DNA from 3 places in the Glutamicibacter sp. 363 genome. Region 2 is predicted to be linked to each of the others. Evidence: predicted binding sites of a transcription regulator. Region 2 holds the regulator's gene; each other region holds the start of a gene.
What was found. Region 2 encodes LexA, which represses DNA repair genes until DNA is damaged. Its sites were predicted from a motif close to TCGAACANNTGTTCGA; they were not measured.

Region 1: a site for LexA is predicted at 2,340-2,355, ahead of uvrA (excinuclease ABC subunit UvrA). Genes of this name have one in related genera too.
Region 3: a site for LexA is predicted at 3,594-3,609, ahead of ACT3UA_RS05360 (DUF6504 family protein). Genes of this name have one in related genera too.

Annotation. Positions count from the first base shown of each region.
Region 1 covers NZ_JBQSYR010000001.1:128,528-133,841, reverse strand. The annotation lists gene ACT3UA_RS00655 (MBL fold metallo-hydrolase) at 1-526, opposite strand, end outside; gene ACT3UA_RS00650 (GntR family transcriptional regulator) at 609-986, shown strand; gene ACT3UA_RS00645 (SDR family NAD(P)-dependent oxidoreductase) at 1,153-1,983, opposite strand; gene uvrA (excinuclease ABC subunit UvrA) at 2,369-5,239, shown strand.
Region 2 covers NZ_JBQSYR010000011.1:48,030-53,343, forward strand. The annotation lists gene hisB (imidazoleglycerol-phosphate dehydratase HisB) at 1-158, opposite strand, end outside; gene ACT3UA_RS08315 (histidinol-phosphate transaminase) at 184-1,290, opposite strand; gene ACT3UA_RS08320 (LysM peptidoglycan-binding domain-containing protein) at 1,365-1,667, opposite strand; gene lexA (transcriptional repressor LexA) at 1,967-2,683, shown strand; gene ACT3UA_RS08330 (glycoside hydrolase family 76 protein) at 2,746-3,867, opposite strand; gene ACT3UA_RS08335 (DUF222 domain-containing protein) at 3,917-5,314, opposite strand, start outside.
Region 3 covers NZ_JBQSYR010000006.1:111,961-117,274, reverse strand. The annotation lists gene ACT3UA_RS05380 (MBL fold metallo-hydrolase) at 1-542, opposite strand, end outside; gene ACT3UA_RS05375 (S-(hydroxymethyl)mycothiol dehydrogenase) at 542-1,627, opposite strand; gene ACT3UA_RS05370 (DUF1772 domain-containing protein) at 1,782-2,225, opposite strand; gene ACT3UA_RS05365 (helix-turn-helix transcriptional regulator) at 2,363-3,289, shown strand; gene ACT3UA_RS05360 (DUF6504 family protein) at 3,645-3,959, shown strand; gene ACT3UA_RS05355 (DNA polymerase III subunit alpha) at 4,031-5,314, shown strand, end outside.

The DNA of each region.
Region 1 (5,314 bases), on a different contig from region 2:
TGAGCAACGACTCGAACCGCTCCGGGTCCTCCCAGGTATTGCCTACACCCCCGGGAAATAGGCTGTCTCCGCTGAAGATGACCTGTTGTCCCGAGGAGTCGTGCAATGCATAGGCGATCGAGCCCGCGGTGTGCCCGCGAAGGTGAATGGCCTCAAGCTCCATCTCGCCAACGGAAATTCGATCGCCATGGGTCAACCCGTGGCTAATCTTCACGCCGGACTCCTTGGCGATACCGTCGATATCTTCGGCGCCTGCGTACGTGGGAACGGTGAAGCGTTCGACGACCTCGGCCAGGGCCCGCACGTGGTCCCAATGCTCATGGGTCGTGGCGATGCCAACGACCTCTGGTTCGGGGCCATCCTTGGCGGCGCTGGCCACGAGTTCAAGAATCGCAGGAGTTTCGTCGGCCGCATCGATCAGTAGTTGTTTGCCACTGGCCCGTTCGGTGACCAAGTAAACGTTGTTGTTCATTTCCGAGACGCTCACCGACCGAATCGTGACGTCGGCTAATAGAAGTTCACTCATACCCATTACCCTACGGTGGCGACTGGCTTGAACGCGATAGGCTCAGTGAATCAACTAAAGCATTGCACCGAATGGAGCGCCCATGGCCAATCTGGATTTCATCCGTATCGACTCGAAATCGGCTGTCGCACCGTACCAGCAGGTACGAGAGCAAATCCTGGCACGTATTGCGGGTGGAGATTTGGCACCCGGAACCAAGCTTCCCTCGGTGCGGGCGCTCGCCGGTGACCTGGATCTTGCGGTGAACACGGTGGCTAAGGTCTATAAGGAGCTGGAAGCCCAAGGCGCGGTCGTGACCCGCGGGCGGCACGGAACCATCGTGCAAGCGGCCGAGGATCGTGCCCAGCAAGAAGTCAGCGATGCCGCAGCCGATCTGGCACGCGTTGCCCAGACCTGGTCGGTGGACGAAGAAACCGCGGTCAGATACCTGCGCGCCGCTTTCAGCTCGCTGCCCCGTTAATTAGTGGCCTTCGGGCCATGGGGCACCGGGCTGTGCGAGGCGAGCTAACCCGAAACGCGATTTGAGTGTCCCTAGAGGTTGGTTCATGCAAGTTGGGCCCAAACCGCACTGCACCAGAACCATCGGCAGATTCTGCGCCACGCTCAGATAACTCGGGCAAATCCTGTCAGTTGGCGGTTCGGAGCAGTGAAGCCGACTTCTTCCAGAGCTGTTCTGCGAACTTCGGGTTGTGCATTTCGGCACTTACCCTTGTCGCTATCCTGCGGGATTCATAGTAGGAACCCGGCAGGAAAGTCGTTCCAGGAGTCCCTTCCGCGAGCCAAACAAGCTGATCTGACCCTTTTTCGGGAGTGACCGTAAATAGTCGTTTGAGTGGCCCGTGGTAAATGCGCCGCATGAAATGCGTAGTTTCGCTGGCAAAGCTGCTGGCGACGATACCCGGATGGAAAGCAACGGCAGCGACGCCTCGTGGTCCGAACCGGTGCTGCAATTCCTGAGTGAAGAGGATGTTAGCGAGTTTCGCGTTGCCATAGGCTTTCTGCGGGGCGTAGCCCACGGTATTCTGCAGGTCTTCGATATCCATCCGCCCGAAGATCCGAGCGGCCGCACTGGCTGTCTGGATAATCGTTGCCTTGCCGGCAAATAGCGCTGGCATGAGCAAGCTGGTGAGCAGGAACGGAGCAAGGTGGTTGACCTGGAAAGTGGTTTCATGCCCATCAACGGTTTGGGTTCGCTTACCCATGATCCCGCCTGCGTTATTCGCGAGCACGTTGATTTCCGGGTATGCCTTCAGCAGATCATCTGCCAGCTTTCTGACTTGGTTCAGCTCCGCGAAATCCGCGACATAGTAAGGCACAGACAGCTCTGCGGCGATGCTTTTGGTTTTGCCCTCCGAGCGCCCGACGATGACGACGCGATGGCCACGGCCAACCAGCGTGCGCGCGGCGGCCGCACCGATGCCGTCGCTGCCGCCGGTGATGATAATGGTTTTGCTCATGGTGGATACATTTCCTCAATGCCGGCGCGGGAGCTCAGCCTCCCATTATCCGAGCGAACTGGCAAGTCATCCCAGCGGACGCCGGTGGCCGTATTTAGTTGAAGGCCAAGGGTTCCGTGGCCGGGCTGGAGCACCTCGCCCAGACGCGCAAGCAGTAAGGCTCGTCAAGAAAATTTTATGGGGACATGCCAAGAGGATGAACGCTGCCGACGCTGGTGCCTAATCGTCTGGTTTCTCCTGCTCGATCCGTCCGAGGCTCGAAACGGCCGCCGACCAGCAAATCTTCAGGGCTGGAAATGCCCGGGATATCGCCCTGCGCGAAAGTAACGCGCATTTGTGCCAAGCACCACGTTTATTCGAAGTAGTTTTCGATTAGTATTGCTTCGTGGCTATTACTGCAGAAAGCAAAAAACTGGATTTGTCCCGTCTGATCGTCAAGGGTGCGCGCGAGCACAACCTGAAGAACGTAGATGTGGATCTTCCGCGCGACGCGATGATCGTCTTTACCGGCTTGTCCGGCTCCGGCAAGTCATCGCTGGCCTTCGATACGATTTTCGCCGAGGGGCAGCGCCGCTACGTCGAATCCCTGTCCGCCTATGCACGGATGTTCCTGGGCCAGGTCGACAAGCCGGATGTGGACTTCATCGAGGGGCTTTCCCCGGCCGTGTCGATCGACCAGAAGTCCACGAGCCGCAACCCGCGGTCCACCGTGGGCACCATCACCGAGGTGTATGACTACATGCGCCTGCTCTGGGCCCGCGTAGGACGCCCGCACTGCCCCGAATGCGGGGAGCCCATTTCGAAGCAGTCGCCGCAGCAGATCGTCGACCAGCTGCTGGAGATGCCGGAGAAGACCCGCTTCCAGGTGCTGGCCCCGGTGGTGCGCGCCCGCAAGGGCGAGTTCGTTGACTTGTTCGCCGAGCTATCCTCCAAGGGGTTCTCCCGTGCCCGGGTCGATGGCACAACCATTCAGCTGACCGAGCCGCCTAAGCTGGCCAAGCAGGTCAAGCACACCATCGAGGTGGTCGTTGACCGCCTGGCCATTAACGACACGGTGCACCAGCGGCTGACCGACTCGGTGGAAACCGCACTGACTCTGGCCGATGGCCGCGTGCTGGTGGACTTCGTGGATCTGGCGGAGGATGACCCGAAGCGCGTCCGTGCGTTCTCCGAGAACCTCGCCTGCCCGAACGAGCACCCGCTGGCCATCGATGAGATCGAACCCCGGACCTTCTCCTTCAATAACCCCTTCGGGGCCTGTTCGGCCTGCAGCGGCATCGGCACCAAGCTCGAAGTCGATGAGCACCTGATCGTCCCGGATGCCGAGGTCAAGCTGGCCGACGGGGCCATCGCGCCGTGGTCCTTGGGCAAGGCGACCACCGAATACTGGAACCGGTTGATCGAGGGGCTCGGCAAGGAGCTGGGCTTCGGCATGGACACCGCCTGGAAGGACCTGCCGGCACCGGCGCGCCAGGCGATCCTGAACGGCAAAGACCACAAGGTCGTCGTGCAGTACAAGAACCGTTTCGGCCGGGAGCGCAAGTACTCCACCGGGTTCGAAGGCGTCATCTCCTATGTGCACCGCAAGCATGAGGAAACCGAATCGGATCACGCACGCGATCGCTACGAGCAGTACATGCGCCAGATTCCGTGCCCTACCTGCGGCGGCGCACGTCTGAACCCGGCCTCGCTGTCGGTGCTGATCGGCGGCAAGTCGATCGCCGCGGTGGCGGCCATGGATCTGCGCGCGGCGGCCGAATTCCTCACCACCTTGGAGCTCAGCGACCGCGAGGCGCAGATCGCCACCCAGGTGCTGAAGGAAATTGGCGCGCGCATGAAGTTCCTGCTGGACGTGGGCCTGGAATACCTGACCCTGGAACGCGCCGCGGGCACCCTGTCCGGCGGCGAGGCGCAGCGCATCCGCCTGGCCACGCAGATCGGCTCCGGGCTGGTCGGAGTGCTCTACGTGCTGGACGAGCCCTCCATCGGCCTGCATCAGCGCGACAACCGCCGGCTGATCGAAACCCTGCTGCATCTGCGTTCGCTGGGCAATACGCTGATCGTCGTCGAACACGATGAGGACACCATCGCCGAGGCGGATTGGATCGTGGACATCGGTCCGGGCGCCGGGGAGCACGGCGGTGAGGTGGTCCATTCCGGCTCGCTGGAGGGGCTGAAGGAGAACACCCGTTCGCTGACCGGAGACTACCTCTCCGGGCGCAAGCAGATCGAGCTGCCGAAAAAGCGCCGCAAGGCCGACAAGAAGCGCATGCTCAAGCTGGTGGGCGCGAAGGAAAACAACCTGCGGGACGTCACCGTGGAGTTCCCGCTGGGCGTGCTGACCGCCATTACCGGTGTCTCAGGTTCGGGCAAGTCGACGCTGGTCAACGACATCCTATACAAGGTGTTGGCCAATAAGCTCAACGGCGCCAAGCAGGTTCCCGGCCGCCACACCCGGGTGCTGGGCCTCGAGCACCTGGACAAGGTCGTGCACGTGGACCAGTCGCCGATCGGGCGGACCCCGCGGTCGAACCCGGCCACCTACACCGGAGTTTTCGACAATATCCGCAAGCTCTTTGCGGAGACCAACGAGGCGAAGCTGCGCGGCTACCAGCCGGGCCGCTTCTCCTTCAACGTCAAGGGCGGGCGCTGCGAGTCCTGCTCGGGTGACGGCACGCTGAAGATCGAAATGAACTTCCTGCCGGACGTATATGTGCCGTGCGAGGTCTGCCAGGGCGCGCGCTACAACCGCGAAACCCTGCAGGTGCTCTACAAGGGCAAGAACATCTCGGACGTGCTGAATATGCCGATCTCCGAGGGCGCCGAGTTCTTCGCCGCGTTCACCCCGATCGCCCGCCACCTGAGGACCCTGGTCGATGTGGGACTGGGCTATGTGCGCCTGGGGCAGCCGGCCACCACGCTTTCGGGCGGCGAGGCGCAGCGTGTGAAGCTCGCCGCGGAATTGCAGAAGCGCTCAAACGGCCGCTCCATCTACGTGCTCGACGAACCGACCACCGGTCTGCACTTCGAAGACATCCGCAAGCTGCTGCTGGTTCTGCAAGGACTGGTGGACAAGGGAAACACCGTGTTGACCATCGAGCACAACCTGGACGTCATCAAGTCGGCCGACTGGGTGATCGATCTGGGGCCGGAAGGCGGCTCGGGCGGCGGAACGATTTTGGCCACCGGAAGCCCGGAATCCGTGGCGAAGGTCTCCGCATCGCACACCGGAAAGTACCTGGCCGAAATTCTCTAAAACCTCAAATCCCGAGCGAGGCGGACCCGCGGAATATGCGTTTTCAGTTATGGATTCCTAACGTGAGTCCGCTTC
Region 2 (5,314 bases):
TGCTTGGACAGGGCGGTGAGCATGTGGTCATAGAACGGCACGCTCGTGCTGATTTCCGAGACCCCGGTCCCGTCCAGGTCCAACTCGACGAAAACTGATGATTCGCTGGTCTCGCGTTCCATCCGGGCGCGACGAGCGCCAATCAATTCGGCAGACATGTCTTCCTTCGCTTGTGGGTGAATTCTACTTCTGGGCACCCAGCAACAAGGCCAGGTGCTCCAGGAAGGCGGTGGTTTCGGCTTCGGTGCCGGCGGTGACGCGCAGCGTTCCCTTGATTCCATTGTCGCGGACAATGATGCCGGCATCCAACAGGCCCTGCCAGATGGCGTGCGGATCCTCCAGTCCGCCGAAGAAGACGAAGTTCGAATCCGAGACAGATGGCTTCAAGCCGAGATCGATCAGCGTGGACACGATGCGGTCGCGCTGGGTCTTGATGTCTTCGACCTGCGCGAGCAGCAGCTCGATATTCTTCAACGCAGCGATGGCGGTTGCTTGGGTAACCGCCGAGAGGTGATAGGGCAAGCGCACCAGGCGAATCGCGTCGGTCACCTCGGGGGCCGCCGCTAGATAGCCCACGCGGGCGCCGGCCAGGCCGAAAGCCTTGGACATCGTGCGCGAGACGATCAAGCGCTGGCGCCCTTCGAGCAGGGTGAGCGCCGATCGGGTACCTGCCAGCGAGAATTCTGCGTAGGCTTCATCCACGATCACCATGGCGTCGGTTTCGCTGGCGGCCTCATAGACCGCTTCGATAACGTCCAAGCCCAGTGCGGTTCCGGTCGGGTTATTCGGGGAGCACAGGAATACCACGTTTGGGCGGTGTTCGCGCACCTGCGCGGCGGCGGATTCGGCCGAGAGGGTGAAGTCTTCGGCACGGTTTCCGGCAATGAATTCGGTATCGGTGCCACTTGCGAGCAACGGGTACATCGAGTACGTGGGGACGAAACTCAGCAGGCTGCGCCCCGGGCCGCCGAAGGCCTGCAGGATCTGCTGGAGAATTTCGTTCGAGCCGTTTGCGGCCCAAATGTTGTCGCGGGTCAGTTCGTGACCGAGGTAGTCGGCGAGCAGCTCGCGCAATTCGGTAAATTCACGATCCGGGTAACGGTTCAGGCCGGCAGCCGCTTTGGCTACTTCCTGAGCGATGGCATCGATAACTGTCGCTGGCAATGGATGGGTGTTCTCGTTGACGTTCAGCTGAATGGGAACGTCAATTTGTGGCGCTCCATATGGGGATAGCCCGCGGAGATTCTCACGCAGGGGCAGCTGACTCAGAAGTTCACTACGGTCATTCACGCATTAATTCTAATGGTGAGGCGCTCTCGCCGGTGAATCCACGACAAGAACAGGTAACAATGGTGAGCTGGCACCTAGTTTGAAAGTACGGGGATATCCAAAGTGTCCCCGACGTACAGCACACCAGCATCGATGGAGTTCAATTCCTCAATGTGGTTCATCGCCGCGTTGACTTCGTAGCCTGCAGCGTACTCGCTGGCCAGCCCCCATAGAGTGTCACCGGGAATCACGGTGACCTCCACAGTCGCCGGGCCGCTGGGCAGGTCCGTGGATGCTTGGGCGCTGCTGGTGAACATGAACGCCGCGGCGATCGTGAGGAGGAAGACCGGTATGCCTACCAGTACTGCCCAACCCCGACGGTTGATGCGGATCCTCATTGGTCTTTTGCTCTGCTGTGGGTGAAGTGCCAGAGTTGCCACGACTTTTTCTCCTCAACGGTTACGTGTGATGCGAACCAATATTCGAATGCAATCTTCGAACACCTGTTCGATACTAGTACATCTTTTCTAACAGAGCCAGATCGAACTTGTCCAGATGTTTTCGAACAAATCTTTGAAAGAAGCCCTGTGATCAACTAAGATTTCGAAGTAGTCGATCAATGAATACATCACAACATTGGGCACCGACAGTTTGTAGCTTCGAACTGAGGACCGAATGCAAGGGAAGGCAAAAATACATGTCAGCATCACAGCGCACTCCCCGGTCGAACGCCCGTTCGCTGACGATACGTCAGAAAAAGATCCTCGAAACCATCCAGCGTGCGATCGGCAAGAATGGCTATCCGCCGTCGATGCGTGAGATTGGCGACTCGGTCGGGCTCAAAAGCCTTTCGAGCGTGACTCACCAGCTCGGTCAGCTCGAAAAGCTTGGGTACATTCGTCGCGACCCGAGGCGTCCTCGAGCCATGGAGATTTTGCTTCCGTTGCAGCTTGCGGAGGACGGCGAGGGAAGCAGCGAGCCGCAGAGCGCGCCGGAACCCGTTGAGGACACGAAGGTCATCGAGCTGAGCTCCTCGGCGGATACCACGATGGTTCCCTTGGTCGGACGCATCGCCGCCGGTGGACCAATTTTGGCGGAGCAAACCGTCGAAGACGTCTTTTCCCTACCACGCCAGCTGGTTGGCCACGGCGAGCTGTTCATGCTCAAGGTGTCGGGCGATTCGATGGTGGATGCGGCAATTTGCGATGGCGACTGGGTGGTCGTCCGTCGCCAGCAGACCGCGGAGAACGGCGATATTGTGGCCGCATTGCTTGACGAGGAAGCCACGGTGAAGACCTTCCGTCAGCGCGATGGCCACACCTGGTTGCTGCCACAGAATTCACGTTACGAGCCGATTCTCGGCGACGCTGCCACGGTGATGGGACGCGTCGTGTCGGTGATGCGCTCGCTGTAGCGGGCAAGTCTGTTCCAACGAGCCATTCGGCCTCACCCATTCTCGGTGAGACCGGATGGCTTTTATTTTGCGTCGAGCTGGCTCGGCGGCAGGCTCACGCGCCCGGCCGCCTGGAGGATCGTCCAGCGTTGGGTGGCCGCAGAAAGCTCCGTCTCGACCCGGTCCGCGAGCTGGCTCGCCGTGTCGCAGACCAATCGCGCGGCGGTGCGCCGGGTCGCGGCGGGCAGGCGTTCATCGTTCGCGGCGAGCGCCAGGTAGCGGCAGAGGATTCCAGTGAACAGATTGCCGTCTCCACCGGATTCCAGGCGCAGGCCCTGTGCCGCAGTGGCGAGCCGATCGTTGATCGCCTGGATCAGCGAGACAGCTTGCGCCAGATGCTCCGCGGACCCGGCGGCCAGCAATGCACCGAGCACGGTGCCCTGGTTGTAGGTGTAGATCGCTTCCTCGGTGCGCGGGCCGCCGGCGGTCAGGCGGATGCCGTCGAGGTAGAGCCCGGAAGGTGTGCTGTAAAGCTCGCGGCGCAGCCAGTCCAGCAGCCCGGTGGCGGTGTCTAAATCCGCGATGCGTGCGAAATACAGGGCCGCCGGGGCGTTGGTGGGCGTGTTCTTGAAGTCGCGTTTGCGCGACCAGTAAAGCCCGCCGCCGAGCTTCTCGTCTTGGCCGCGCACCAGCTGTCGACCCAGTGCACGCATGGCTAGGGTGGCGAGCAGCGCCGGGCGGGCGGTGAGCTGCTGGCTCAGCCCATTGAGCCGTTGGCTGGCAAGCAGCAACCAGGCCATGTCGTCGTAGAAGTAATTCGGGAAGCGGCCGAAATTGCGCAGCAGGATGCCGCGCAGCAGCTGTTTGGCCCGCCGCCAGTGCCTCTGGGCCGCGCACCGGTGACCGGAGTGCAGCTCATGGAAGGCCGCGTCGAGGATCGCGTCGAGATAGTGTGCCTGCCACCAGTAGTGCCATTCGGACCAGGGGCGCGGGCGTTTTCTAGGCGCTGGCGCGGCAGGCATCGCATGCAGCGAGCCGATCCAGGTGCCGGGCAGGCCCATGAGCCGATGGCCGAATCGGGCGTGCAGGTCCTCGCCTGCCACCGCGGCCAGGGCCTCCCAGTGTGCGGGATCGTGGATGCCTGGCTGATGCTGCGCTTCATTCACGAGTCGGCTCCCACTACTCAGTTCTCCGGTTGTGTGCACCAGCGTAGCCGCTTCGCCCGCCGGCATCGAGCACATCGAGCGGGCGGGATCAGGCGGCGAGCACTTCGGCGGCCGAGAACCAGTAGGTGTTGCGCCGCGGTTGTTGATCGGGGTCCAAGAATTTGGGCAGCAGCACCGCCGGAGGTTTGCCCTCGGCCACCACGAGGCTGAAAAGCCCGGCATGGCGTGCGTGGTGATGCATGGGACAGAGCAGTACGCCACGATCCACGCGGGTCTGTCCGCCCTCCTCCCACGGGTCGACGTGGTCCGCCTCGCAACGGCTGGCCGGCATCCGGCAGCCCGGGTAGATGCAACCGCGGTCGCGGGCCGCCAGAGCGCGTTTCATATGCGGTGGAAAAAGGCGTTTGGATCGGCCGATGTCCAGCGCTTGGCTTTTGCCGTCCAGCACCACCGGGTAGATTCCGGCGTTGCACATCAGCGTTCGGGCCGACGCCGCGGTCAGCGGCAGACCGTTTTCGGTGCTGGCGAAGCTGGCGGCGCCATCGAGCATTTTCTCGTAGTTCAGGTGCACGATCACCTGCGGGGTGATCAGCCCGGCGCCCGGATTCTTGCCGCCGACGCGATTGGCGCGCAGCACCGCGAGCAATCCGGTCAGGTGGCGCAGGGCCGGGCTCAGGTCTTCGAAGGGCCGTTCGGGCGGCGCGGCGAGGTTGCTGGGTGGTTTCGGTGGTTCGGCTTCCGTCGCTTCGGCATCCGGGGTGCGGGCCCAACCGGGCATGCTCGGTGCATCATCCCATTCCCTGGGGGTGGGTGGCATTGGCGCAACCGGGGTTTCGGGCTCGACCGATGGGGTGGGCTCGGCAGATGGCGTGGGCTCGGCGTGCTTAGGATAGCTGGCGTGGACGAGCTCGTTGAGCTGCTCGCGGTTGCCGGCGATGGTGTTGGGGTTGTCGATTTTGGCGCGGAGCGACTCGATGAGTTCGGCATCGTGCGGGAAGACCTTGAGCTGGTAGATGACCAGCCCGCCTTTTGTGCCGCGGGGGAAGAGCCCGGCCTCGGCGAACAGCGCCTCGGGCGGGCGCTGGGACTGGAGCTGTTCGGCGATGAGGCCGGACAGGTGTTTCGCGGCGCTGGCCGGCTCCTGGGCGATGAGCCTGACTGCCTGCGCTTCGAGCTGGGCACGGGCCTGCGGGCCGGGCAGGTCCGCTTCGGCGTTGCGGATGGCCCGGGCGGCACCGATCGCTGGGCGCGGATCCACGTTGCGGTTCGCGAAGTGGGTGGCAAGCTGCGGGCAATCGGGGGTGGTGCGCTCCCCCGCCTCGGTGACCTTGGCGATCAGCGAGCCGGCGGCCGCGAGCCGGGAGAGGGCCGCGCCGTGGGCGATGCCCAGCCAGCCGGAGTGCAGGTCTGCGGCGTCCTTGAAGCTGCTGCGGCCCAGCGTGCAGGTGCCGTGCAGTGCGGCGAGCTGCTCGTCCGTGGGTGCGGC
Region 3 (5,314 bases), on a different contig from region 2:
TGCTCGGGCAAGACGAACAGCTTGGTGCGGATCGACTCGATAATCGTCTCGAAGCTGGAGTAGCTGCGCCCGGTAGCCCCCGGACCGCCGTGGAACAGCGTGTCGCCGCTGAACAGCACACCGAGATCTTCGGCGTAGAAGCAGGTGGAACCCGGGGAGTGGCCCGGGGTATGCAGCGCGGTCAGTGTCGTTTCACCGATGGTGAAGGTATCACCCTCCTGGATTTCGGCATCCACCTTGCGCTCGGGATAAACGTTCTCCCAGAGCATCGTATCGGCCGGGTTCAGGTACAGCGGTGCCTCGACCGCATCGGAGAATTCGACCGCGGCGCGGATGTGGTCGTCGTGTCCGTGGGTGAGCAGGACGGCCATCACCTCGCGGTCGCCAACCTGCTCGAGGATCTTCTCCACGTCATGCGCCGGGTCGATGACCATGACCTCGGAATCAGTGCCGATGATCCAGACGTTGTTATCGACCTCCCAGGTGCCGCCGTCCAGGGAGAAGGTGCCCGAGGTGACGACGTTCTCGATCTGCGCGCTCATTAAAGCTCCACCACCGAACGCAGCACGGTGCCTTCGTGCATCTTGTCGAAGGCTGCCTCGATCTCGTCCAGCTTGATGCGCTCGGTGACGAAGGCATCCAGGTCCAACCGGCCCTGCTTGTACTGCTCAACGAGCATCGGGAAGTCGCGCGAAGGCAGGCAGTCGCCGTACCAGGAGGACTTCAGCGAGCCGCCGTGGCCGAAGACGTCCAGCAGTGGCAGTTCCAGCTTCATCTCCGGGGTCGGCACCCCAACCAGCACCACGCGGCCGGCAAGGTCGCGGGCGTAGAAGGCCTGCTTGTAGGTCTCCGGGCGGCCCACCGCGTCGATGACCACGTCGGCGCCGAAGCCGCCGGTCAGTTCCTTGATCGCTTCGATCGGATCGACCTTCGAGGAATCGACGGTGTGGGTGGCGCCGAGCTGCGTGGCGGTCTCCAGCTTCGTCGGGTTCAGGTCCACGGCGATGATGGTGGTCGCTCCGGCCAGCTTGGCGCCGGCGATCGCTGCCACGCCCACGCCGCCGCAGCCGATAACCGCTACGGACTCCCCGCGCTTGACCTCACCGGTGTTCATGGCCGCACCGATGCCGGCCATCACGCCGCAGCCGAGCAGGCCCACGGCGGCGGCGTCTGCGTCCTCGTCCACCTTGGTGCACTGCCCGGCGGCGACCAGGGTCTTCTGGGCGAAGGATCCGATGCCCAACGCCGGGGAGAGCTCGGTGCCGTCCTCCAAAGTCATCTTCTGGGTGGCATTCGCGGTATTGAAGCAGTACTGCGCCTGCCCCTTGGCGCAGGCGCGGCACTGGCCGCAGACCGCACGCCAGTTCAGGATTACCCGGTCGCCCACGGCCACATTGGTGACGTTCTCACCGATCTGGCTGACTACCGCGGTGGACTCGTGGCCCAGCAGGTACGGGTAGTCGTTGCCGATGCCGCCGAGCTTGTAGTGCAGATCGGTGTGGCAGACACCGGCGGTCAGTACATCGACAATGACCTCTCCGGGTCCCGGGTCCGGAACGATGATATCGACGACCTCTACCGGGGCGTCTTTGGCGCGGGAAATAACGGCTTTGACCTTATGCGGCATGGATTTGCTCCTGAGTTTAATTGTTCGTGTGTCTTGATGCTATCGGTGTGCTCCAAGCTAATCGAGTATTCGGGACACAGTGACGTAAGAAGTTTCGCGCGCGGCGTAGTCGGGGCACCGACCGCGCTGCGCTCGGCTATGGCGATGCGGCGGATCAGGCCGTAATGAGGAGCAGCAGTGATCCGGCCGCGGAGCCTGCTGCACGCAGCACATTAACCCGGTGCCAGCGGGGCCAATAGCGCGCCCACGGTAGCGTTGCGCGTTGCAGGGCCCGGTTCAAGGGAACGCTGAGGAAGATGGTGAGCAGGGCTCCGGACAGCACCAGTGCCGAGCCCAGTGCAGGGACCAGGAGGCCCTGCACTAAGGCGTATGCGGTGTAGCCGAGACTGCCGAAGAGGCTAAGGAAAAATAAGCTGAGAAAAGCGGGACGTTCGGCGTGCTGGTTCAGCGAGATCATGAAGTCGCCGGCTGCCGAATCCTGGACCGAGGCCAAGGCCGGGAGGACCGTCAGCGCGAAGGCGGCATAAAAACCTGCAACAATCCCGGCGCTGCTAATAGTTGTTATGAGCAATGTGGCCGCTAGCCATTCGGGGATCATGCCACCGTCCCTGACCGGGGTGTGAGAGCTGGGAGGGGAGCCGTTTTCCTATGCGTGGTATTCATTCAAGCGCACGGATCGCAGATGCAGAATGTTTGAAACTCGACAAAACATGCGTCATCGTCCAATCTGAGGGAGTGACCGCTCAACATGCCTTTCCGGCGGGGCCGCGTGCCCGTGATGGCTTCATCCTGCGCATGAGCATGGCAGGGGACTGGGAAGTCGAAGTCCAAGATCGCTGCGCGTTGACAATCCTGGCGGTGCGTAGCGGATCTTGCGCGGTGCAGCGAGGCGAAACAACGATCCAAGCCGAACCGGGAAACCTAGTGGTCATTCACGGGACGGCGCCCTATCGGGTGTTTGCTGACAGCGCACGGCCGCGTGCCGCCGCCGTTGAAACATACCTAATTGGACCAGGCCAGCAATGCCTCGGCCCTGCGGCGCGGCCGGTCACTGAGACGCTGCGCCACGGCGTCCGTTCGTGGGGTAACGCCCGCGACGGGGCGGACCAATTGCTGGTCTGCACCTTCACCACAACCAGTGCGATTACCGACCTGATCTGCGAGGGGCGAGCGCTATGCCTGATAGAGGATGCAGCGCTCTGGAATTGGGTTGAGCTGCTGCACCTTGAAGCCGAGCGGCAAGGGCCTGTGCAGTCGCTGGTCTTGGATCGGCTTTTGGATATCCTCGCGCTCCAAGTGCTGCAGCAAATGCCGGGGGCCGGCATGGTCCCGGGTGCAAAACCGGGGATTTCAGCCGCGGTGGGGGCAATGTGGTCCGATCCGGCGGAGCCCTGGAGTGTGGCACTGCTCGCCGGGATCGCTGCCATGTCCCGTTCGGCCTTTTCCGCGGCGTTTCATGAAGCCATGGGAATGCCACCGGTTGGATACCTCACCCGGTTGCGTTTGGCGCTGGCCTGGGATGCCCTGCAGAACACCAATTCTCCATTGGGGCAGATAGCCCGTGAGGTCGGGTATTCCTCCTCTTTTGCCCTGAGCGCTGCCATTCGTCGGGTCTATTCGGCAAGTCCCTCTGAAATTCGGATGCTCCGTAGGAACGGTTGAACCCTCCGCCGGCTCAACCGTTCCTCACGCTGCGCAACGTCAAGGTACGCCACTTGGCGGCGTGAACCACGGGCCAACGAACGTGGAGTTCCTTCCCGGTCGGACGGGTCTCACTTTAGGTAATAGGCCAGCGGCCGTAAAAGTTTTCGGGCCGGTAGCCAACTTCGTCTCAGAGCTTTCCTTGCCCTGGACTTGCGTGCTTCAGGGCGCGGACCCGCGTAGCACCAGAGCCCTAGACGTGGACGGGGCTTTGATACTTCCCCGACGCTAAAGTGTCCGTCGAGCTGACTAGCGTAGCTGTTGTTCGAACACGTATTCGAATAAGATTGAGTTAGTAGGGTTGAAGGAGTTGCACGTGGGCATTTTTACCGAGTCGATCCAGGTTTCCTGCGCCCCAAGCGGGGTGCCTTTGCGGGTTTCCTGGCAGGGTTGCGAGTATCGGCTGGTCGCCGAGCCGCAACGGTGGTTCGAACGCCGCAAATGGTGGGACGAAAACCTGCGCATACCCCGCGGAATTGGCGCTGGACTAGCGGATTACGAGATCTGGCGGCTGGAGATCACCCAAGCTGCGGGCCGCGGCCCCACGCGGAGCATTGACGTCAGTTTTGATCCGCAATCCACGCGCTGGCGGCTGATCCGGGTGAATCAGGAGTTGCCGATCAGCGCCTGACCGGGCATAAATGCACATCTTTCGAAACTTTGTTCTAATGGTATTCCTACGCTGTTTCGAAGGATCCGCCCATGAGCTTCACCCACCTGAACGTCACCTCCTCCTATAGCGCGCACTATGGCGTCTCCAGCCCGCCCCAGCTGGCGGCCGCCGCCCGCGCGCAGGGAGCCGAGGCGCTGGCGCTCACCGACCGAGACGGGCTCTTCGGCGCGGTCAAGCATGTCGGAGCCTGCCTCGCCGAGGGGCTGCGCCCGATCCTCGGAGTGAACCTCGCGGTACTTGACAGCCAGGGAAAACCCGACGGACGCATTATCCTGCTCGCCCGCGGAAACACCCAAGGACGCGGATACGCCGCACTGTGCCGCGCGGTCTCCGCGGCGCACCAGAACCCGCGCGGAATCATCGGGCTGAGCCAAGCCGACCTGGCGCAGCGGCTGGCCGGCGGGCAACTGATGCTGCTGCTCGGTGCCGAATCCGACGTGTCGCGGGCCATCGAGCGCGGCAAGTACTCTCAGGCCCGAGCGCTGATGGCCCACTGGAAGAAGCTGGCCGGCGGGCAGCTGCGCGCAGAAATCACCACCCACCTCTCCGCACCCGGCAAGCGCTACAGCCTGGGCTTCGCCAGCAAGCTGCTGCGCTTCGCCGCGGAGCTTGGCATCGCCCCGGTGCTCAGCAACGCGGTGCGCTATGCCGACGCCGACGGGGCGGTCACCGCCGACATCCTCGACTCGGCCCGGGTGCTGGGCAGGCTCAGCGCGCTGGAAGAGCTGCAGCCCACCGGGCAGGGATGGCTGAAAACCCCGGCCCAGATGCATCAGCTAGCCCAAGACCTCTCCCGGGTGACCGAACGTGCCTGGGCCTATAGGCTCCTGCGCAATACCGAGCAGCTCGCTAACTGGGCGGCGCTGGATGCGCATACGGATCTTGGCTGGAAGCGGCCGGTGATCCCCGAAGCGACAATCATCGGCTTGCACCGTCCGGCCCAGCAGGAACTGACCGAACGAGTCTTCGCCGCCGCGCCGCGTCTGCTGCCGAACACCAAGCGCAGCGAGATCGAAAAGCAGCTGGGCCTGGAGCTGGGGGTGATCGAAAGGCTGGACTTCGCCGGCTACTTCCTCACCGTCGCCGAAACCGTCAACCTGATCACCGGCATGGGCGTGCGGGTGGCTGCCCGCGGCTCCGGCGCCTCCTCCCTGGTCAACTACCTGCTGGGAATCAGCCAGGTCAACCCGCTGCAGCACGACCTGGTCTTCGAACGCTTCCTCTCCGATACCCGCACCACCTTGCCGGATATCGACATCGACGTGGAATCCGCGCGCCGCCACGAGATCTATCACAAGATCTTCGACACCTAT